DNA from 4 places in the Clostridium sp. 001 genome. Region 2 is predicted to be linked to each of the others. Evidence: riboswitches for the same ligand, from Rfam matches in the RefSeq annotation. Region 2 holds a riboswitch; each other region holds the start of a gene.

Region 1 (6,602 bases), 2.0 Mb from region 2:
TATGAGTTCATGATAATACAACATTTATTATAACATATACAGTACTTTAAATTAGTATGGAGCCAATATTTGATTTAAAAATCCTATTGCACACTATAAAAGATCTATAATGAATACGTTATATAAAATAGCGTCAAAAATAACAAATAAATATTTGCTTATCAATAATAAAAGTGATACAATATAAGCATATTTATTATAGAAATAGTCCTAATAAGCCATAAATATACTTATAAATATTCAAAAATAGTACATAAATATAAATTGCAAAAAATAGGCGCAAAATTCATATATGAAATATAATGTATAAAATAATTCAAAAAGCCATTTTAAAAGATAGGTCCAATATTAATCCGAGGAGATGAATTAAATGAAAAAAAGTTCCTATGAATATAAATTAAATAATGTAGATAGTCCCAATTTTTATAAAAATATATTTCCCTATGATGAAATTCCAAAAATAAATTTTAATGGAGTACAAATACCTAAAGATTTACCTGAAAAAATATATATTACGGACACTACATTTAGAGATGGTCAGCAGTCAATGCCTCCTTATACTACAGAGCAGATAATTAGAATTTTTGATTACCTTCATGATTTGGATAACAATTCGGGAATAATAAAACAGACGGAATTTTTTTTATACACAGAGAAAGATAGGAAAGCTGCCCAGGTATGTATGGAAAGAGGATATGAATTCCCGGAGGTTACTTCATGGATAAGGGCTAATAAAGAAGATTTTAAGTTGGTAAAACAAATGGGAATTAAAGAAACGGGAATGCTTATGTCTTGTTCAGATTATCATATATTTAAAAAGTTGAGAAAGACTAGAAAAGAAACTATGGATATGTATTTAGGTATAGTTAAAGAAGCGTTGGATAATGGAATTCGTCCAAGATGCCATCTAGAAGATATAACTAGGGCTGATTTTTATGGATTTGTAGTTCCACTTGTAAATAAATTAATGGAATTATCGAAACAGTCAGGCATTCCTATAAAGATAAGAGCCTGTGATACTCTTGGATTGGGAGTATCCTATAGTGGCGTGGAATTACCAAGAAGCGTACAGGCTATTATGCATGGACTTAGGAACAATTGTGGTGTTCCTTCAGAATGTATAGAATGGCATGGACACAATGATTTTTATGCAGTAGTGAATAATTCGACAACAGCTTGGCTATATGGTGCATCAGCTGTAAATACCTCATTTTTAGGAATTGGGGAGAGAACAGGAAATTGTCCACTAGAAGCTATGATATTTGAATATGCGCAGATAAAAGGAAATACTAAAAATATGAAACTTGAGGTTATAACCGAATTATCAGAGTATTTTAAAAAAGAAATGGAATATTCAGTTCCACCTAGAACCCCTTTTGTGGGAAAAGAATTTAATGTAACTAGAGCTGGAATACATGCAGATGGAATATTAAAAGATGAAGAAATCTATAATATATTTGATACAGATAAAATTTTAGGAAGACCAGTTGTAGTAGCTGTAAATCAATATTCCGGTCACGCTGGAATTGCAGCCTGGATTAATACCTATTATAGATTAAAAAATGAAGAAAAAGTTGATAAATGGGATACTAGAATTGCTAAAATTAAAGAATGGGTGGATGAACAATATAAAGCAGGAAGAACTAGCATAATAGGAAATGATGAATTAGAATTATTAGTTGATAAGATGCTGCCAGATATTTCACAAAAAAAAGAGGAAAGAGCCAGTTAGAGTAGGTATAAAATTTAGAATAATAGATAACAATGGAGGATAAAAAATGACACATAAAGTTACTCTTATTAAAGGTGATGGTATAGGACCAGAAATCTGTGAAGCTGCAAAAAAAGTTATAGATAAGAGTGGGGCAGATATTGACTGGGAAATATTTGAGGCGGGAGCCTCAGTTCTAGATAAATATGGAACACCAATACCGGATAATATTATAGAAAGTATAAGGAAAAATAAAGTAGCACTTAAAGCACCAGTTACGACCCCTGTGGGAAAAGGATTTAAAAGTGTAAATGTAACTCTTAGAAAAAATTTAAATCTATATGCAAATATAAGACCTATAAAAACTTATGCTGGAGTAAAATGTAGATACGATAATGTGGATCTTGTAATATTTAGAGAAAATACAGAAGATCTGTATGCAGGGATTGAACATATGATAAACGATGAAATAGCGGAAAGCGTTAAAATAATATCTAAAAAAGCAAGTGAAAGGATAGTAGAGGCAGCTTTTCAGTATGCAATTAAAAATGGAAGAAAGAAAGTTACCGCAGTTCACAAGGCTAATATAATGAAACTTTCAGATGGGCTTTTTTTAAGAACAGCTGAAAAAGTAGCAGAAAAATATAAAAACATTGAATTTGAAAGTGTAATAGTAGATGCTATGAGTATGAAACTTGTACTTAATCCAGAGAACTATGATGTACTTGTTATGCCTAATTTGTATGGAGATATTTTATCAGATATGGCATCAGGCCTTATAGGTGGGCTTGGATTAGTGCCAGGAGCCAATATAGGAGAAGATGCAGCAGTGTTTGAAGCTGCCCATGGCTCGGCTCCAGATATTGCAGGACAGAACAAAGCAAATCCAACAGCTATAATACTTTCAGGAGTTATGATGCTTAACTATTTAGGTGAAACAGAAGCGGCAAATAAAATAGAGCTAGCTGTAGAAGCTGTACTTAGAGAAGGTAAATATTTAACAGAGGATTTAGGAGGGAATACCACTACAAGCGGATTTACTGAAGCTATTATAGAGAAAATTGAAAATTGTAATTAAGTATACTTAATTCGATTCTTTTAGAGAACAAAGTACAAAGTTAAAATGTCAAATAAGGATAATTTTCTTCCTAACGTCAGAAAATATTAAAATTATATATTTCCTGAGGTACGAGGAAAATCATCTTTATTTGTTCTTTGCTATTTGAACTTTGTTATTTTCAAAAGCTTTCCTTCCTAATTTTTTTATATTAAGTGAAAGTTTTATATGTGCAAAACTTTAGTACTTAATTATAAGATGATGACAATAGCAAATATGGGGCTGATATGCTAATTAATTAGTATGTCAGCCTCTTATTTATCAAGCTTTTGCAAGAGCCTGATCTAAATCGTATATAATATCATCAATGTTTTCTACACCTATTGAAAGCCTTATAAGATCTGGAGTAACTCCAGCAGCTTTTTGTTGTTCTTCATTTAACTCTGCATGAGTTGTACTTGCAGGATGAATTACTAATGATTTTGCATCTGCTACATTTGCAAGTAGGGAGAACAATTTAACGCTGTTTATAAATTCCTTTCCTGCTTCAGATCCACCCTTTATTCCAAAGGTAAATATTGAACCTGCTCCTTTTGGAAGGTATTTCCTAGCTAATTCTTTATATGGACTTCCATCAAGCTCAGGATAGTTTACCCATGCAACTTTTGGATGTTTGCTTAAAAATTCAACTACTTTTCGTGTATTTTCTACATGTCTCTCTACTCTAAGAGAAAGTGATTCAAGTCCAAGTAAGAAATAAAAAGCACTTTGTGGACTTAATGTTGCTCCTGTGTTTCTTAAAAGTTGTACTCTGGCTTTTGTAGCAAAAGCTGTAGGCCCAAGGTCTGCATATACAAGTCCATTATAGCTTTCATCAGGTGTTGTAAAGTCAGGAAATTTTCCGCTTGCTGCCCAGTCAAATTTTCCACCATCTACTATAATTCCGCCTAAAGTAGTTCCATGACCACCTATAAATTTAGTTGCAGAATGAACAACTACGTCTGCACCATATTCTATAGGTCTTACTAGATATGGAGTTCCAAAAGTATTATCTATAATAAGAGGAATTTTGTTTTCATGGGCTATGTTTGCCACAGCTTCTATATCCAAAACATTTATTCTAGGGTTACCTATTGTTTCTGCATAAACTGCTTTAGTTTTATCTGTAATAGCTTTTCTGATATTTTCAGGATCATCAGGATCTACAAATGTTACATCAATTCCTAATTTCTTTAAAGTTACTGAAAACAATTCATAAGTTCCACCATAAAGTGTGCTAGCTGCAACTATATTGTCACCTGCACTTGCCACATTTAATACAGCGTAAAGTATTGCTGCAAGTCCGGAAGATGTAGCAAGACCTGCACTGCCGCCTTCAAGGGCTGCTACCCTTTGCTCAAATACATCTTCTGTAGGGTTCATTATTCTGGCATAAACATTTCCAGGTTTTTTAAGCTGGAAAAAGTCTGCTGCTTCATCGGCATCTTTAAATACAAAGGATGTAGTCTGGTAGATTGGAACTGCTCTTGCACCTGTAGTTGGGTCAGGCACCTGGCCTGCATGTACTTGTAATGTTTCAAATGATAACTTTCTTTCTTCACTCATTGGTTATTCCTCCTAATACTTTTTTTAATATTTTGGACGAAACTTCTATAACCTGGCAGAATAAAAAAATCTTCTTGTAAGATAAGTTACAAGAAGATTCTATCTTCATGCTTCTCATCTTTCAGGTTTACACCTGCTGGAATTAGCACCGTTGAATGAAAATGATCATTCAGGTTGCTGGGCATCATAGGGCCAGTCCCTCTGCCACTCTGGATAAGAAGTTCCGTATTCGATTGAGAAAATCATACCAGACATAGATAAGGTTTGTCAATAGAAAAATAAAAAAATATTTAGAAAATTTTATCTGATAGCTACCTACTGTAATACTCCCACTTCTATCAAAGTGGGAGAAATAAAGTTTTAAAGAGAGAGTGACTATCATTAAATCAAAGATTTGGAATATCTGCTTTTCCCACTAAGTAAGATTCATTGATATTACGAATTATAGTAAAATAGTCATGTAAATAGTATTGACAATTGATAGTTAAAGTATTAATATTAAAGCACTTTTATCACGAGAGGTGGAGGGACTGGCCCAGTGAAACCCAACAACCGGCACTAAAGTGCATCGGTGCTAATTCCTGCAGAATAAAACAAATTCTGAAAGATAAGGAAAGTTGATTTTGTCAAATTTAAAGTTGCTTTTCTGATTGAAGGGCAGCTTTTTTGTATAATTTAATAAAAATGTATTTCGCAGTTTAAAAAAATTGCAAAGCAATTTTTTACAAGTTAAGAATTAATAATGAAAAATTAATAGTGAAGGATGATTTTTAGCTGTCGCAAAAAATCCACATTAACTATTAATTCTTCATTCTTAACTATTAATTAAAAAAGTTGAGTAAATAAATATTAATTTTAAATAATATTAATGTATATTTATACAATCATAAAATATTAAATAATTTGATGTATTGTAGAAAATTTGTTTAAAGTTTAAAATTTTATACAAGAAGTAATGGATTAAATAATTTGAACATGAAACTTGTATTTGAAAAAGGAGTGCAGCGAATGTTATTTAAAGATTTATTAAATAAGTTTAACGACAAATTTGTTTTTTTTGATGGAGCTATGGGAACCATGCTTCAAAGAGCAGGGCTTAAAGTAGGTGAACTTCCAGAAACATTAAATATCACAAATTCAGAGATCATAAGAAAAGTACATAGGGAATACTTAAATGCAGGATCAGATATCATAATAACAAATACTTTTGGTGCCAATGAACTTAAGTATAGTTCTTCTGATTATACAATAAAAGATGTAATTACAGCTGGAGTAAAAATTGTAAAGGAAGAGGCAAAGGATAAATTAGTAGCACTTGATATAGGACCTACAGGACAGGTTATGGAGCCTACAGGGAGTTTAAGTTTTGAATCTGCATATGAATTGTTTAAAAGTCAGGTTATTATAGGGGAAAAAGCGGGAGCAGACATAATCCTAATAGAAACTATGTCTGATTTGTACGAAGCAAAGGCAGCTATTCTTGCAGCAAAAGAAAATAGTTCTCTTCCAATATTTTGTACAATGACTTTCCAGCAGGATGGAAGAACTCTAATGGGAACAGATCCGAAAACTATGGTATTTGTGCTTGAATCGTTGGGGGTGGACGCCCTTGGAGTGAATTGTTCCTTGGGACCGGAAGAATTGCAAGATATTGTAGATGAAATCTTAAAGTATTCTTCTATACCCGTTATAGTTCAGCCTAATGCAGGACTCCCAAAGTATGATGGTGAAAATACGATTTATGATATAACTTCAGATGAGTTTGCAGAAAACGTAGTGATTATGGCAAAAAAAGGAGTTAGGTTTTTTGGAGGATGCTGCGGAACAAGTCCTGAATTTATAAAAACTATGGTAGAAAGTTTGAAAAATACAGTACCTTTAGAGATAAAAGAAAAAAATTATACCGCAGTGTGTTCAGCTAGGAATACTGTGTTTTTAGGTAATAGGATAAAATTTATAGGAGAGAGAATTAATCCTACAGGTAGAGATATTTATAAGAAAGAGCTTAAAGAAAGAAAGGTAAATTTTATACAGAAAGAAGCAGTGCAGCAAAAAGAAGAAGGGGCGCATATACTTGGACTCAATGTAGGACTTCCTGAGATTGATGAAGTTGAAACTATGAAAGAAGCAGTAAAGGCAATACAAAAAGTAGTACAATTGCCTATAGATATAGATAGTCCAAATCCTAAAGTTTTAGAGGCTGGAGTTAGGGTTTATAACGGTAAACCT
Region 2 (4,735 bases):
TTTGGGATATCTGCTTTTCTATCAAAGTGGGGGATAAGCACTGCTACGCGCATGGATAACGATTTCTAAGCATCAGGTGGAATCAAAACTCAACCTGGTGCCAAGAACTCTGTTTATACTTATATTTTGGTACCTATTTATATATTAATAGGTACATTTTTAATTTGTAAAAGTTTTTAAATCTGTATTAGAAAAACCAAATTTGAAATGAAGTGACATAGATGTATTAATCTATTCTTATATATTATCAAAATATATATCACCAGCAACATCAATTTTATTGCACAAACAATTAAATTAATGATATTAGTATGTTTTGTTTATCTCAACTTGCACTTAAAAATGTAAAAAAATTAATATATTTAGGGGGACATAAAATGAACACTAAAGAAGAGAGCTTTCAAATAACTTTTAATAAAAAATCACTTAAAGTTGTGCTAATAATTTATATGGTATGCTGTGTTCTATCATTCTTATTTTATTTTTCAATAAAATTACTTGGACTTAATGACAACATAAGTGTAATTTCTTTAATTATGCTTGGAATATTTGTTTTAATTTATGGTATTATATTTTATAAATGTTATAAATGTACCATTACTCAAAATAGTTTTAATATGAAAGCATTTAATACAACAAAAATTGTGCTTTTAATAATAACTTATTTTCAGTATTTATATTTGAACTTTATAATGCACTTAAATTCCATATGGCTTATAGTTTTCTTTTTCGTTATTCTTGGAGCCCTGTTTTTTGATATAAAAATGATTATAGAGTCAATAGCTTTAAGCCTTTTATGTCAAATCATAGTATTTGTAAATAATCCTTCAATTTTTCAGGATAAACAATTGATTATTGCAGAAGCGGCTATGAAAATCATCACTATTTTTATAACTTTGGCATTAATTTTCATAGTTGTATACTTTGCATCTAATCTATTAAAGTCAATTGGTAATAAGGAAGTTGAGTTAAAAAAAGAAAAGCAAAAGTTGCTGGATTTATTTGAAAATATAGCTCAAATTTCTGGTACTGTTTTATCATCAAGTGAAAACTTAAGTGCAGCTATTGAAGAACAAACAAGTTCACTTTTGGAAGTTTCAGAAACAAGTCAATCTGTATCAAAAAGTTCTGGTGAAATGCTAGATAAATCAAATAAGAATAAAGAAATATTAAATACTTTATTAAATGCTAATGAGGTTGTTGCTAAAAAAACCAAGGATAGTGAAGATAAAATAAATTACTTTATCAATATTACAGATAAAAATCAGAAATCTTTAAATGATACTCTTTCAATTATTATGGATATAAAAAATAGTATAGAGGATACGTTTAAGTCTACAAAAGATTTGGAACAAAAATCAAGACAAGTAGATGAGATATTAAATATTATAGGAGATATATCAGAACAAACTAACCTTCTTGCTTTAAATGCATCAATTGAATCAGCAAGAGCAGGTGAAAATGGTAAGGGTTTTGCTGTAGTAGCAGATGAAATAAGAAAATTAGCTGAAGGAACAAAACAATCACTTAATCAAGCAAGTGCAATAGTGGATGAACTAAAAAATAAAATTGATGTAGTTCAAAAACAGATGACGTATAATAGCGAAAAGTCTCAGACCGGTAATAGTATTATTAATGAAACAGTCAGAGGAATAAATGTTATGACTTCCAATTTGAAATTATTTAGTAATAATGTTCTGGATACAAATAACGCTTCTACTACATTATTTACAAAAACTAAAAATGTAGTTCAATTTAATGAAGAAGTATCGAATATGACAAAAGATACAATATCAAAATATGAAATGATAACAGAAACAATATCTCAAAATGCTGCCACAAGTGAAGAAATAGAAGCTAATATTAATGAACTTAGAAATGTTGCTGAAGATATGAATAAACTTATTAAATAGATTTTGGTTATTTCTAACCTAGTTATGAAATTGAAGTATCCTAGCAACTAATTATGCTCCAAGTATTGAAATTAGTTGGATAGTTTTGATGTGAATTTAAATTTGCTCTAATAAAATGAGGTTGTTGACAAGTAACCCAAAAAAATATATACTAGCTATAATATTCAAAATAATAACATGTTATTAGGAACTGTAAAATTTAAAATTAATTGTTTAATTTCTTATCTAGAGTGGCTAAGGGACTGGCCCTATGACGCCCGGCAACCTGAACGTTTATGTTCAACGGTGCTAATTCCAGCAGGTTATACCTGAAAGATGAGAAACATGAAGATAAAATCTTCTTGTAACTTGTCTTACAAGAAGATTTTTTTATTTTATGAAATTATAGAAATCTCATCTAAAATAACAAAAAAGCTTAGATGCTAATTATATGTTATCTTTGCGGTTTATGATGCAAAGGTGATCGGTTGTTAAGGAGGTACAAAGATTTGGAAGAAGATCGTTTAAAGAAAAATTTAAAGAATAGGCATATTCAGATGATTGCTATTGGAGGAGCTATTGGAGTAGGATTATTTTATGGATCGGCAGATGCCATAAAGATAGGTGGACCATCAATTATTTTAGCATATTTACTGGGAGGTTTTTTTGTTTTCCTAATTATGAGAGCTCTTGGTGAACTTGCAGTTGACAATCCTAATTCAGGTTCTTTCAGTGCCTATGCAACACAATATCTTGGCCGCTTTGCAGGATTTTTTTCCGGCTGGACTTATTGGTTTCAGTGTATATTAACTGTTATGGCAGAACTTACGGCAGTGGGAGTATATGTTCAATTTTGGATTCCTGCTTTTCCTAAGTGGATTACTGCTTTAATATTTTTATCTATACTTATAATAATCAATTTAATTGGAGTTAAAACTTATGGAGAATTTGAATTTTGGTTTGCACTTGTTAAAGTTGTAGCTATCATATGTATGATTATATTTGGACTATTGATTATTTTCTTTGGATTTTTTAATGGAGGACATGCTGCTGGGTTATCTAACCTTTGGACAAATGGAGGATTTTTTGCAAATGGATTTAGTGGATTTTTGATGGCATTTACATTTGTAACTTTTGCGTTTGGTGGTGTGGAACTTATAGGAATAACTGCGGGAGAAGCGGAAAATCCTAAAAAATCAATACCTAAAGCAATCAATAATGTATTTTGGCGCATACTCATTTTTTATGTAGGATCTATTTTTGTCATGTTAGCACTTTATCCGTGGAATAAGATAGGGGTAAATGGAAGTCCTTTTGTATTGGTATTTTCTAAGGTAGGAATTCCAGAGGCAGCAGCAGTTATCAATTTTGTAATTTTAACAGCAGCACTTTCAGGAATGAATAGTGCACTATATGTAGATGGAAGAATGCTCTACAGTTTAGCTTTAAATAATAATGCACCCAAAATATTTGCGAAAATTAGCAAATCCGGCGTACCTTATGTGGGAATATTATTTAGTAGTGCAGTGGCAGCAATTGCAGTAATTTTGAATTATTTTGTACCAGGTAAAGTTTTTACTTATATTTCATCGGTGACAACAATAGCTATATTGACTGCCTGGGGAACTATTTTACTTGTCCAGTTGAAATTTAGAAAAGAAAAACTTCAGTCTGGAGGAAAAATAGATTTTAAGATGCCATTTTATCCAGTGTCATCATACATTGCTATTATATATTTAGTGTTAATAGTTATCTCTTTGGGATTTTTGTCAGCTACCCGAGTAGCACTTTATGTAGCACCTGTATGGGTATTGTGTCTTATAGTTATGTATAGATTTCTTATAAGAGAAGAAGCAAAATCAAATTAATATTAATTTATGTTAATTATAATGTATAATAAAAAAGAAATGGAAATGATACTATTTTATTAAAAGGTCATTTCCATTTTTCTATGCTATTGAAGACTATCCAAATTATAAGGTGTTTCTTGATATACATAGTAATTCAGCCAGTTTAAAAATAAAAGGTTGGCATGACTTTTCCAGGTTGCCATAGGCTGTTTGGTTGTATCATTACCAGGAAAATAATTTCTTGGAATTTCTATGGGCAGATTAGCTGCTGTATCTCTATCATATTCTGATTTTAATGTTAAGGTATCATATTCAGGATGCCCTGTTACAAAAATTTGGCGGCCGCCTTTTGTTGACATTATATAGACTCCGGCATCTTTTGATTCTGAAAGTATTTCTAATTCAGGTACTTTTTCAATATCTTCTTTTTTTACACAGGTATGTCTTGAATGAGGTGCGTAAAATATATCGTCAAATCCTCTAAGTAACTGTGTATTTTTTTCATTTATTATATGTGGGAAAACACCAAACATTTTTTTATCTAAAATATATTTTGAAATACCAAAATGGTGGTAAAGTCCGGCCTGAGAACCCCAACATATGTGTAAAGTTGAATATACATTTTTTTTACTCCAGTCCATTATTTCAGTTAATTCATCCCAATAGTCAACATCTTCAAATTTCAGTTTTTCAACAGGTGCTCCTGTTATTATCATGCCATCAAATTTTCTGCCCTTTATTTCATCAAAAGTTTCATAATACTTGAGAAGATATTGTTCTGAAGTATTTTTTGATCTGTGAGATTTAGGATACATTAATGTTATATCAACTTGAATAGGGGAATTACTAAGTAACCTTAAAAGTTGCACTTCCGTAACGGTTTTAACTGGCATTAGATTCAATATTACTATATTAAGAGGTCTTATATCTTGCTTTAATGCGCGTTTTTCATTCATTACAAATATGTTTTCAGCCTTCAGTGTTTTAGAGGCT
Region 3 (6,602 bases), 2.3 Mb from region 2:
CTGTTTGATATAAGATATATTAGAAAAATTATAAATACAAAGGCAAAAGTAGTAAACAAAATCATACCTACGTTTAAAAAACTATAATTTAACACACTAAATAGAATAATAAAGGGAATTCCTATAATTAAATTATTCTTTACAAATTGTGCTTTTATATGCTTAATTTCATCTGAATCAATCTTATCTTCAGGAATTCTCACTCCAAATACAATTTCTTTTCTCGTAAATTTAGGAGTCAACATATTGATTACGAGTATTATCACAAAAATAAAAAATAAATATATACACATAAACAAATTATCTTTCATTTAATTTCACCAACCTTAGTAGTTATTTATCTTTTTTAATATATTGCTTAAATATATCAGAACACAGATCCAAAATATCTTCCATATTTTTTCCCCTTAAATGAGCTTCACATATCAAGTAAGTAAATTCTTCCTTAAGTTTTTTGTCAAACTCCTCCGTACTTTCAGGAAACGTTCCACTTACTACAGCTCCTGTTCTCCTATCTACATTCAAGTAACCATCTGACTTTAACGCATTATATGCTTTGTTTACTGTATGAAGATTTATTCCAATGTCTTCTGCCAGTTGTCTTACAGAAGGAAGGCTCTCTCCTAATTTCAGATTACCAGAGGCTATTCCTTCTATTATTTGCCTCCTAAGCTGTTCATATATAGGCATTTCCGATTCAAAATCTATTTGAACTAACATAGCGTCCCTCCTTTTCTATTTGTTATATATAATATATAACAAATAGAAAACATGTGCAATAGTTTTTTTACATTTTTTTGTGGGAAATTAAAAGTTAATGAAATGCAAAAAAATAAAGGCCATTTCATAATGAATTTTTGTTCATTACACAATAGCCTTTTTAAGTTTTTATTCTACAATTACTCCTAGTCCATCTGGTATAACCACAACTTTAGCATCTTTCCCCATAATATCATATGCCCTTTCTAGAGCTTCTTCAAAAGTATCTGCCTGCTGCATATGCATATTCCTTATTATTTTAGGATCACACATATCTGTTACAACAATTACTGTATGTTTTGAAAGTATACTCGCAAGCATCTGAGATGCCCACTGATCAGGTACAGTTTTATTCCTGGGAACCTTTGAAACTTTTTTTAAGAATTCTTCTGGAGTATTTAAATTAGCTAAATTGTTATAAAAGGTTTCTCCACCATGACCTTGACTGCAAGCAGACACCATTATTATTACACCGCCATCCCTGCAATTGGCTTCAGCTGCTGCCATCCCCTTAACAGATTGATATATATTTTGATCAAGTGGATACCCTCCATTAGTAGAAATAGAAATATCACCTACTAATTTACTCACTTTTGATAAATTATGCACAAATTCACAGCCTTTTACATGGGCATCATTCGTATCTCCTGCAAAAGCATTTATTATCTTTTTATCTTCATCTAGTGCTACATTTATTATGAAAGCCAATCCTGCCTTTTTAGCTGCATATAGCATGTCCTTATGAACAGGATTACCCTTTAAATTTCCAACTCTTGCAGAAGGATGTGCTACAAATTCAGCACAGTGATTTGCCAGGATGGTCTTGGCAGAGGCTATTCCAGGCAGTACACTTTTTCTACCTCCTGAAAAGCCAGCAAAACAATGTGATTCTATAAACCCCTCTGCAATTAGAAGATCTGCTTCAACTGCAAGTTTATTTACTATAAGTTCACCACCAGATGGTAATGTACCGATTTTTACCAGATTGTCTTCATTCTGCGCATCATGTACTACTATCTTTTCATTTTTTACTATATCTTCTCCATATTTATCTATGAGTTCCCGCCTAGTAGTAGCTCTATGAAGACCTGTAGCTATTAATATAGTAATATTAGCATCAGAATTTGTACTCCTTATTCTTCTCAAAAGTGCAGGCATAATAATTTTACTAGGAACAGGTCTTGTATGATCGCTGCTTATTATAACTATATTTTTTTTATTCTCAGCCAATTGTTCAAGTCTTGGTGAGCTTATAGGATTATCAAGGGCTTTTTCCACTATTTCCAATTGACCAAGCTCTGCTTTATATTGGTTTGCTTTTGATTCAAGTACCCCAAGTAAGTTGTTGTCATCTATTTCAGCTTCTATTATTTTTTTATGGTATGGTAATTCTATTTTAGCCATTCTAATTTCCTCCCATAAATATATTTTTAAAGTGACTCTACAATAATTACTTTACCAAACAAATAATTATTTGTTTAGCTTTTTATATATAAGATTTCCTATAGTTTGAAGTACCTGGACAAAAATTATGAGTATTATTACAGTGTATACCATTATGTCAGTTTGAAATCTATAATATCCATACTTTACTGCCACATCTCCAAGTCCACCTCCGCCTACTGTACCTGCCATAGCTGAACATCCAACTACACTTATTACAGTGAGTGTTATACCAAGCACTATAGATGGCAGTGCCTCTTTAATCATAACTTTAAATATTATCTGCATATTACTTGCACCAAACGATTTTGCAGCTTCTATTATTCCCGGATCTATTTCTTTAAGTGAAGATTCAATTACCCTCGATGCAAAAGGTGCTGCTGCTATTGTAATAGGAACTATTGCTGCTGTTGTACCTATGGTTTTTCCAACAATAAGCTTTGTAAAAGGAAAAATTGCTATCATAAGTATTATAAAAGGAAATGATCTCAATAAATTTACTATTACATCCAATACCTTGTAGACTACTTTATTAGGCTTTAATCCACCAGGTTCAGTTACAACTAGCAAAATAGCAGGTATAAATCCTATAATTACTGCAAGTATTGTAGAAACTATAACCATATAAAATGTTTGTCCAATAGCAGGAAGTAGTATTTCCTGAAATGTTTCACTAAATCCCATGTTTACTCTACCTCCCAGTTAACATTTTTTGAAGAAAGATAATTACATATACTTTCCTTGTCTTTATCATTTACATTTATAACCAGACTTCCTAAAACATCACTGCGGAATCTTTCAAGTTTTCCCCATACTATAGAAAACTTTATATTCAAATCTATAGCCATAGAGGTTATTAAATTGTCCTGGCTTATTTCCTTAGGAAAGAATATTCTTATGTTTATACCTTCATCTGGAAGTAAACTATCATTTCCAAGCAGCTTCTTTAGATTTTTTCCTGGTTTTAAAAATATTTCTTCTACATTTCCAGAAGTTTTGATTTCACCTTCATCTATAATAGCGATTTTACTACATATTTCTTTTATAACTTCCATTTGATGGGTTACAACTACTATGGTTATTTTAAATTCATTGTTTATTTTTCTCAAAAGCTCAAGTATTGACTTAGTAGTATTTGGGTCAAGTGCAGATGTGGCTTCGTCACAAAGTAGTATACTTGGATTTAGCGCCAAAGCTCTTGCAATAGCTACTCTTTGCTTTTGTCCACCACTTAATTCAGACGGCATGCTCTTTGCTTTATCACTAAGGCCTACTAAATTTAATAATTCCTTTACCCTAGTTTTTATTTTACTTTTTTCTAATCCCCAGACTTCAAGTGGAAGTGATATATTATCATATACATTTTTTCTGTTTAATAAATTAAAATTTTGAAATATCATTCCCAAGTTTTTTCTAAAAGTCCTTATTTCTTTACCTTTTAAGTCTTTTACTTCTTTACCCATTACCTTTATGCTTCCTGTGTCATAGCTTTCAAGACCATTCAAGCACCTTAAAAGTGTAGATTTTCCAGCACCACTGTGGCCAACTATTCCAAATATTTCACCTTCTTGTATATGAAGATTTATACTTTTCAGCACACTTTTATTGTTAAAACTTTTGCCTACATTATTAATATCTATCAATATTCTTTACCCTCCCATATCAATTTTAAGAAAAAATAAAAGCCTGAGAAAAATCTCAGACTTAGTTAACTTAAAATTTCTCTCATCTTTCAGCTATCGCTGCAGGATTTAGCACCATTATACACTGTACTGGTTGCTGGATTTCATAGGGCCCGTTCCCTCAATCACTCTTGATAAGTTCAAGATTTATATTTAATTATGCTTTTAATTATAGACGTGACCATTTATTATGTCAATACACCCTATCTAAAAATGTTATAATTGTCTTAACTCAAAAACTCTGGAGGAATACCTATGAACAAAAATATAAACATTTTAATAGTAGAAGATGATACAGATATAAATAAGTTATTATGCAGGATACTAGAAAAAAATAATTACAATGTCCGCGGGGCTTTTTCAGGTACTGAAGCTGAAATGTGCATTGAAAAATATGACTTTCAGCTAATTTTACTTGACTTGATGCTCCCTGGTATTACAGGAGAAAAGCTTATAGAAAAAATACGAAAGATTAAAACTATGCCTGTCATTGTAATATCTGCAAAAACAGCTCAAGAAACAAAAATTCAAGTTTTAAAACTAGGAGCAGATGATTTCATATCAAAACCTTTCGATGTAGAAGAAGTACTGGCAAGAGTTTGTGCACAACTTAGAAGATATATGATATTTTCAAACTCAAATGAAAAACAAAACATATTAACCTATAAAAATATGACCTTAGATCGGGAAAATCACAAAGTTTTTATAAGTTCTCAGGAAGTAATATTAACTATAAGGGAGTTTTGTATACTAGAACTTCTAATGTCTTACCCCAAAAAAGTATTTACAAAAGCTAATTTATTTGAACATGTATGGAAAGATAAATTTATAAGCGATGATAACACCATAAATGTGCATATGAGCAACCTTCGCTCTAAAATAGCTAAAATTGACCCGGACACAGAATACATACATACCGTTTGGGGAATAGGTTTTAAGATGAAAGATTAAACTTAATGATTTCTTAAGTTTTTCTTTAATGTATCTTGCTGATTTTGTTCTAATATAAAATCAACAAGAAAATGGAGGTTGATATCATGAATGATTTAGTACTTCATACAAAAAATCTTACTAAAAAATACAAAAATCACAAGGCACTTGATAATGTAAATATTAAGATAAGTAAAGGTGACATATACGGTCTTGTAGGCAAAAATGGCGCTGGCAAGACAACCCTTATGAGAATAATAACAGGTCTTTCTTTGCAAGATAACGGTGATATAGAATTATTTTCAAAAACAAGCAAAGACGAATTAAACAAAGAGCGAATGAGAACAGGATGCATAATAGAAACACCCAGCTTTTTTCCTTATCTCTCAGGCAAAAAAAATCTTGAATACTATAGAATTCAAAAAGGAATTCCTGAAAAAGACTGTGTGGATAAAGTACTTAATACAGTAGGTCTTTCGGATACAGGTAATAAAAAATTCAAACATTATTCTCTTGGCATGAAGCAGCGTCTTGGCCTGGCCCTAGCTTTAATTGCAAGTCCAGATTTTTTAATTTTAGACGAACCTATAAATGGTCTTGATCCTGTTGGTATAGTGATGTTTAGAGATATATTAAAAAAATTAAATAGAGAAAAAAGTACAACTATATTAATTTCGAGCCACATTTTAGGGGAACTTTCTCAGCTTGCCACCACTTATGGCTTTATAGATAATGGGAAACTCATAGAACAAATTTCCGCAAAGGACTTAGAGGAAAAATGCAGGGAATATTTGTCGGTAAAAGTAGACGATGCAGCTCATGCTTCTCTTATACTTGAAAAGAATTTAAACTGTACTTCCTATCAAGTGCTTCCTGAGAACGAAATTAAGATTTTTAAATACCTGGATAAGCCTGAAATGGTAAGTGAAGCTTTTATAAAAAATGGCATTAAAGTATATTCCATAAGTAAGACATCTGCAAATTTAGAAAATTACTTCATGGATTTAATTGGAGGTGGCATCAATGCTTAATTATATAAAAGCTGAACTTTACAAAGGTTTAAATAGACTTTCTTATAAAGTTACTCTATTAGTCTTAGTTTTACTATCAGTGAGCGCAAATGCACTATTTACAGGTCCTAAGGTCACAGCTTTGGAATCTATGTATATGGCCATGAGCTGTCTTCCTGCAGTAGCTTTTCTAGTTATGATGTATATTGATGTCACAGAAGAGTTAAAGGATAAAACCTTAAGAAATGTAATGGTTTCAGGCTTATCAAGAGAAAAACTATATATTTCAAAAGTAATTATTCCTATAATTATATCTTTTATAACCTGCACATTGGTATTAATTTTTTTTGTAGGAAGCACCTTTTTATTTCTTAAACCCGGAAATTTAAGCCCTGTAATTTTAATAAACTTATCATTAAGGATTTTATGCGCCATACCGCTTTATATAGCTGCAATTAGTTTTGGTGTATTCCTCAGCTTTATTTTAAAAAATCAATATGCATTTGCCTATACTTATGCAGCTATATTTGCTTTAATGGGCAATTTTATAAAATTACTTTGTGCACTTGTATCCAATAAATTTTATGGAATTTACAACCTTTTAATTACTACTAACATAAGTGTACTAACTCCAATAAAAAATCCAAACTTAACTTCACTGCAAATGCTCCACTCTGCAGGACTGGGATTTGCATATACTATTATTTTTACTATAATAGGTATTATAATATTTAAAAAAATGGAAATCAAATAACTTGAAAGGGTGATACATATGTAC
Region 4 (6,602 bases), 2.1 Mb from region 2:
AGTGTGTCTAATATATCCGAAGGATCTTGACATTTTATAAAATAAAAATCCTTATTCTTTTTGTTTAAAATAGGCATCTCTCCAGAATTTATCTTATGCGCATTAACTATAATCATACTCTCTTTTGATTGCCTAAATATCTCTTTTAATCTAACTACTTTAATACATTTACTGTCTATGAAGTCTCTGAGCACATTTCCAGGGCCTACAGATGGAAGCTGCTCTGCGTCCCCTACTATTATTAACCTAGTTCCCATAGATACAGCTTTCAATAAGTTATTCATAAGCACTATATCTATCATAGAAGCCTCATCTATAATAACTACATCGCATTGCAGTGGTGATTGCTCTCCTCTTGAAAAAAATAAAGCTTCTTCATCACTTCCCACTCCCATTTCAAGAAGTCTATGTATGGTCTTTGATTCTCGTTTTGTAGATTCTGACATTCTCTTTGCTGCCCTTCCCGTAGGAGCACCCATTAAAACTTTAAGCTTTGATTTTTCAAATAATCTAATTATGCAATTAATTATTGTAGTTTTACCTGTTCCAGGACCTCCTGTTATTATCTCCACTCCATTTTCAACTGCTCCCCTAATAGCTTCTTTTTGAGAAACAGCAAAGTTCATATTATTTTCCTTCTCAAAATCTTCTATCTCTTTATCTATATTAAAATCTATATCCTTATATTTAGTAAAAGCTAACATCAATATTTTTCTAGTTACACTCAATTCACAATAATAGTAGGTCATAGAAAATACACATACTTTATCTTCCCACTTCTCCAATTTTATCTTTCCATTTACAGAACTTTCATATATGTTTTCTTCCAGTTCTTTTTGAGTTATATGGAGTATGTCAACACCTTCTTTTATAAGGTTATCTATAGGCATATACGTATTTCCCAAGCTGCAAAACTTATTCACCAAATATCTTATTCCACTTTGTATTCTAAATGGAGAATTATTTTCTATTCCAAGGCTTCTTGCTATCTTATCTGCCGTTTTAAAACCTATACCACTTATTTCTTCTGTAAGGGTGTATGGATTTTCTTTCACAATACTTATAGAATCTGCTCCAAATTTTTTATGTATTTTAACACACTGGCTAGGAGTTATTCCGTAAGTTTGCAAAAATATCATTATATTTCTCACTTCATTTTGTTTAGAATAAGATTCCTCTATTAAAGCTATTTTTTTTGCTCCTATACCTTCTATTTCTTTTAATCTTCCTATGTTATTATCCAATATTTGAAGGGTATTTTCACCAAACTTCTCTACTATTTTCTTTGCTGTTACTGGACCTATTCCTGATATTATTCCAGAGGCCAAATATCTCTCTATGCCAATAGTAGTGTTAGGTATTATTTCTTCAGAAGCCTGAACCTTAAATTGATTTCCAAACTGAGGATGAAGAACCCATTCCCCTACAGCCTTCAAATTTTGTCCTTCAATTATATTAGGTATACATCCTACTATAGTTACTACATCTTTATTTTCTCTTATTTTAGCAACTACATACCCATTATCTTTATTTTGAAATATTATACTTTCTACAATTCCTTGTAATTCTTGCATAGAATCTCTCCTACCCCTATTTGCAAACAAAATCATATATTTATAAATAATTATACCACATTAAACTTTGTCTTAATCCAACATACTAAAAAAGCTCTATATCATGTTACAATATAGAGCTTTTCATTATTTACATATATTTTTTTATTTCTTCAACCTTATCTAATCTTTCCCAAGGTACATTAATATCAGTTCTTCCAAAATGTCCATAAGCGGCAACTTGCCTGTATATAGGTCTTCTAAGATTTAAATTTTTTATTATAGCAGCTGGTCTCAAATCAAATACCTTATTCACTATATCTACTATTTTTTCTTCCGGTATATTTCCTGTACCAAAAGTATCTACAGTTATAGATACAGGCTTTGCTACACCAATAGCATAAGCAAGTTGTATTTCCAACTTATCTGCAATACCTGCAGCTACTAAATTTTTTGCTACCCATCTTGCAGCATAAGCAGCAGATCTATCAACCTTGGTTGGATCTTTACCAGAAAAAGCACCCCCGCCATGTCTTCCATAGCCACCATAAGTATCTACTATTATCTTCCTTCCTGTAAGTCCAGAATCTCCCTGGGGACCTCCAACAACAAATCTTCCTGTTGGATTTATGAAATACTTGGTTTTATAATCTAAAAACTCTCGTGGTACAACAGGTCTTATTACATTGTTTATTATGTCTGTTTCAATTTGTTTTCTAGTTACCATTTCATCATGTTGAGTAGATACTACTATGGTATCAACTCTAACTGGTTTATTGTCTTCATATTCTATAGTAACTTGAGTTTTTCCATCTGGTCTTAGATAATCTAAAACTTTATCTTTTCTAACCTGCGCTAATCTCTTTGCAAGTTTGTGAGCAAGACTTATTGGCATAGGCATGTATTCTGGAGTTTCATTTGTAGCAAATCCGAACATCATACCCTGATCTCCAGCGCCTATAGCTTCTATGGCCTCCATTTCACCTTCCTTGGCCTCTAAGGCTTTATCAACCCCCATAGCTATATCCGATGATTGTTCATCAATTGAACTTATTACTGAACAAGTATCACAATCAAATCCATATTTAGCTCTAGTATATCCTATTTCTCTTACAGTATTTCTAACTATTTTTGAAATGTCAATATAACAATTAGTTGATATCTCACCCATAACTAAAACCATACCTGTAGTAGTTGCAGTTTCACACGCTACCCTTCCATAAGGATCTTGTTCCAATATGGCATCTAAGATAGCATCTGAAATCTGATCACACATCTTATCTGGATGGCCTTCTGTAACTGATTCAGATGTAAATAGTTTTCTCATTTTCTATACCTCCCATGTAAAAACATACTTTTCTTACAATAAAGTGAATTAATTCTATTGCATTAAATGCTAATTCAAATCCTATATTCACAATATAAACTGAAATACCTAAAGTGGCACGTCAATTAAAAAAACCTCTTCGATAAGAAGAGGTTAAATAACTTAACTACTCTCTTATCTTGCAGAATCCTGCAGGAATTGGCACCTTGGTGATTTTCACTGGTTGCCGGGTTTCATAGGGCCTTGTTCCCTCCGCCTCTCTTGATAAGAGCTATAATATAATTTTTTCATCTGTTAAGATTATATAATTTTTATAAAACAAAAAACACCTAAAAGTGCCTTTATATTTATGGTGGAGGAAGATGGATTCGAACCATCGAAGTCACTGACAACAGATTTACAGTCTGCCCCCTTTGGCCACTCGGGAATTCCTCCGCATTTGGTGCTGGCAGTAGGAATTGAACCCACGACCTACTGATTACAAGTCAGTTGCTCTACCTGCTGAGCCATGCCAGCTTATTCTATTATTATTCTAAATGGTGGGCACAATAGGGCTCGAACCTATGACCCTCTGCTTGTAAGGCAGATGCTCTCCCAGCTGAGCTATGCGCCCTTATATTTATGGTGGAGGAAGATGGATTCGAACCATCGAAGTCACTGACAACAGATTTACAGTCTGCCCCCTTTGGCCACTCGGGAATTCCTCCATGTTTGGTGCTGGCAGTAGGAATCGAACCCACGACCTACTGATTACAAGTCAGTTGCTCTACCTGCTGAGCCATGCCAGCTTATTTTATTATCCTACGTTCCTTAAAACAAGAACGCACTCAACGTAAATTAGTATACAGTTTTATTCACTTATTATCAAATTTAATATATGATTAAATTTTAATATTACATATCTCTTTCTCCATATTTCTCTATATTTCTTTCAAAATCATATTCACTTAATTTAGCTTTAATAATTTATATAAAGTCATCATATAAATTATATATAGTGTTCTTCGCAAGTACATACATAAAAGAAGGTGAATATATTGAATAAAGCAAAAAGTAATTATAAAGATCCCTTAGCATATTATAAACTTGCCTATTTTTTGAAAAATTACATTAATAACGATACCATAATTGTATGTATTGGTACCGATAGATATATAGGGGATTGCCTGGGTCCCCTAGTAGGTACACTTTTAAAATGTAAGCATTTTCCTCTACCTGTCTACGGTACAATTTCAGATCCTATACATGCTTTAAACATTGAAAGCAAACTGAATAAAATAAATTTACTTCACCCGCATAAAAACATTATAGGAATAGATGCTTGTTTAGGTGATCTAGAAACTATAGGCGATATTCAAGTAAGAGACTTTCCCGTTCATCCTGGCAAAGGTGTAGGAAAATCTCTCCCAGATGTAGGAAATTCCTCAATAATAGGGATAGTTGATTCAAATAGCAATGAAGATTTATTTAATAATACCAGCAGTAATATACGTCTTAATTTAGTTTTAAGTATGGCTGAAGTAATACTTTATTCATTAATTCATTCATATTATCTATATTACAACAATATTTTTACCGATATTTAACTATATCCAACATTTTAGTATCTATAAGAAAATTAAAATCTAACTTATTAAAAAATACATAATACTAAATAAGTTAGATTTTGTTCTTTGTTTTAATCTATTAATGTTATATCATCACCACTAAAAACTACTTCCATTTTGTCTAAATATTCAAGTACTTTGCCTGTACCTAGTGCTACACATGATACTGGTTCTTCTGCAACATAAACGGGTACATTAGTTACTTTTTGTATTAAATTACTCAATCCATTTAAAAGTGCACCTCCACCAGTCATAAAAATACCTTTATCAGCTATATCAGCTGATAATTCTGGCGGCGTTTTTTCCAGTACTGCACGAGTTGTATCTGCTATAGAATTTACAGTTTCTTTTAGTGCTATTCTCATTTCCGCAGAAGATACCGTTATATTTTTAGGAAGCCCTGTAATTAAATCACGACCTCTTATTTCCATACTTACTTCTTCATCTCTATCAAAAGCAGATCCTATTTTTATTTTTAAATCTTCTGAAGTTCTTTCCCCAATCATCAATTTATGTTCTTTTCTTACATATTTCATTATGGCTTCATCGAACTTATCACCTGCAACTTTGATGGAAGACCTTACAACTATTCCTCCAAGTGAAATTACTGCTACATCAGTTGTGCCTCCACCTATATCTATTACCATATTTCCACTTGCCTTAGTTATATCAATACCAGCTCCTATAGCTGCTGCTAGTGGTTCTTCAATTAAAAACACCTTTTTTGCACCTGCATTTTTAGCCGCATCAATTACAGCTCTTTTTTCAACTTCAGTAGCTTCACATGGAACGCAAACAACTATTCTTGGTGAAGATATTCTATTTTTACCACAAGCCTTGCTTATAAAATACTTCAACATTTTTTCCGTTACATCATAATCAGATATAACTCCATCTTTTAATGGACGAATGGCAACGATATTACCAGGCGTTCTACCTATCATCTGCCATGCTTCTTCTCCTACAGCTAGTACTCTATTTTTTATCTTATCTATGGCAACAACTGAAGGTTCCTTTAAAATTACCCCTCTGCCTTTAATATAAACAAGTACGGTTGCTGTACCTAGATCTATTCCCATATCAGTTCCTATACTAAAAAACATTCCCTTTTCACTCCTAATCTCCTTTGCTTTTCAAACTAAAAGGTAAATTTATTTACCTTTATTATCATATCATATTCTAATTATAATAGGAATGTTTTTAGCCTTCAATAGCTTTATATTTCATTTTAGTAGCCTTACCACCTCTTATATGTCTCTCTGCCTTATTATAATCTAATATACTCTTAGCTTCCTGAGCAATTTGAGGATTTATTTTAGGTAATCTTTCTGTCATATCCTTGTGTATAGTACTTTTACTTACTCCAAAAACCTTAGCCGTTTTCCTTATTGTGGCTTTAGATCCTATTATATATTTGGCAACTTCCAAAACCCTTTCTTCAATATAATCTTTCAATTTTATTCAACTCCTTTTTACAGCTACCGTTTTACAATCAACAATTGATGATGAAACTTTACATTATATATCCATAAACGTATTTACTCGTATTTATCATTAAACTAAATAATCTCTGCTAATTATTTGTTCCTATATATTTATAAATATGCTGGTTAATATTTTAAAATTCATTGTGTATGGGCCATTTCTCCATAAAATTCTAAGAAATGGCCAAATATTAGTATTTTATATATTTACCTGGGTCAACAAATTCTTTTCCTTTCAAAACAGCAAAGTGTAAGTGATCTCCGTATTTTTCATAAGCTGATCTCAATGTGCTTTTGCCAACTACTCCAATAACTGCTCCTTTTTTTATAGTTTGACCTGCACTAACTTTCACACTTGGATCTAGGTTAGAATAAACTGTTTTTAATCCATTTTGATGATCTATAATGACTTCTACTCCATCCTGTGTTGCTGTATTTACTGATTCTACCTTTCCATCCATAGCTGCGAACACGGGTTTGCCAAGTGGAGTTTGTATATCATATCCTAAGTTTGGTCTATAAGTTGCTGTAGAATCCCAATATACTGGATTTTCTGAATAACCTCTTGCAATATTACCCTCTACTGGCTTTTGAAAGGAAGTGCTTACTGGGTTAGATACTCCCTTCGATG

Evidence for each region. Region 2 has a riboswitch for S-adenosylmethionine ahead of B5S50_RS02205 (amino acid permease). Riboswitches for the same ligand answer to the same signal wherever they lie in the genome.
Region 1: another riboswitch for S-adenosylmethionine. It lies ahead of B5S50_RS14400 (O-acetylhomoserine aminocarboxypropyltransferase/cysteine synthase family protein); the one in region 2 lies ahead of B5S50_RS02205 (amino acid permease).
Region 3: another riboswitch for S-adenosylmethionine. It lies ahead of B5S50_RS13275 (methionine ABC transporter ATP-binding protein); the one in region 2 lies ahead of B5S50_RS02205 (amino acid permease).
Region 4: another riboswitch for S-adenosylmethionine. It lies ahead of metK (methionine adenosyltransferase); the one in region 2 lies ahead of B5S50_RS02205 (amino acid permease).

The regions. Positions count from the first base shown of each region.
Region 1 is NZ_CP020473.1:3,090,589-3,097,190, forward strand. Features, by position in the region: gene B5S50_RS14390 (2-isopropylmalate synthase) at 371-1,732, shown strand; gene B5S50_RS14395 (isocitrate/isopropylmalate dehydrogenase family protein) at 1,779-2,789, shown strand; gene B5S50_RS14400 (O-acetylhomoserine aminocarboxypropyltransferase/cysteine synthase family protein) at 3,090-4,373, opposite strand; SAM riboswitch class I at 4,485-4,593, opposite strand; SAM riboswitch class I at 4,880-4,987, shown strand; gene B5S50_RS14405 (homocysteine S-methyltransferase family protein) at 5,382-6,602, shown strand, end outside.
Region 2 is NZ_CP020473.1:514,621-519,355, reverse strand. Features, by position in the region: gene B5S50_RS02210 (methyl-accepting chemotaxis protein) at 378-1,913, shown strand; SAM riboswitch class I at 2,132-2,235, shown strand; gene B5S50_RS02205 (amino acid permease) at 2,450-3,760, shown strand; gene metA (homoserine O-succinyltransferase) at 3,847-4,735, opposite strand, start outside.
Region 3 is NZ_CP020473.1:2,833,652-2,840,253, reverse strand. Features, by position in the region: gene B5S50_RS13295 (DUF1648 domain-containing protein) at 1-311, opposite strand, end outside; gene B5S50_RS13290 (GntR family transcriptional regulator) at 334-720, opposite strand; gene larA (nickel-dependent lactate racemase) at 889-2,163, opposite strand; gene B5S50_RS13280 (methionine ABC transporter permease) at 2,230-2,886, opposite strand; gene B5S50_RS13275 (methionine ABC transporter ATP-binding protein) at 2,889-3,845, opposite strand; SAM riboswitch class I at 3,925-4,025, opposite strand; gene B5S50_RS13270 (response regulator transcription factor) at 4,140-4,835, shown strand; gene B5S50_RS13265 (ATP-binding cassette domain-containing protein) at 4,922-5,845, shown strand; gene B5S50_RS13260 (ABC transporter permease subunit) at 5,838-6,578, shown strand; gene B5S50_RS13255 (HAMP domain-containing sensor histidine kinase) at 6,597-6,602, shown strand, end outside.
Region 4 is NZ_CP020473.1:2,590,521-2,597,122, reverse strand. Features, by position in the region: gene B5S50_RS12135 (ATP-dependent RecD-like DNA helicase) at 1-1,574, opposite strand, end outside; gene metK (methionine adenosyltransferase) at 1,705-2,880, opposite strand; SAM riboswitch class I at 3,052-3,151, opposite strand; tRNA gene B5S50_RS12125 (tRNA-Tyr) at 3,231-3,315, opposite strand; tRNA gene B5S50_RS12120 (tRNA-Thr) at 3,321-3,396, opposite strand; tRNA gene B5S50_RS12115 (tRNA-Val) at 3,418-3,493, opposite strand; tRNA gene B5S50_RS12110 (tRNA-Tyr) at 3,503-3,587, opposite strand; tRNA gene B5S50_RS12105 (tRNA-Thr) at 3,593-3,668, opposite strand; gene yyaC (spore protease YyaC) at 3,918-4,466, shown strand; gene B5S50_RS12095 (rod shape-determining protein) at 4,559-5,590, opposite strand; gene spoIIID (sporulation transcriptional regulator SpoIIID) at 5,688-5,942, opposite strand; gene B5S50_RS12085 (M23 family metallopeptidase) at 6,163-6,602, opposite strand, start outside.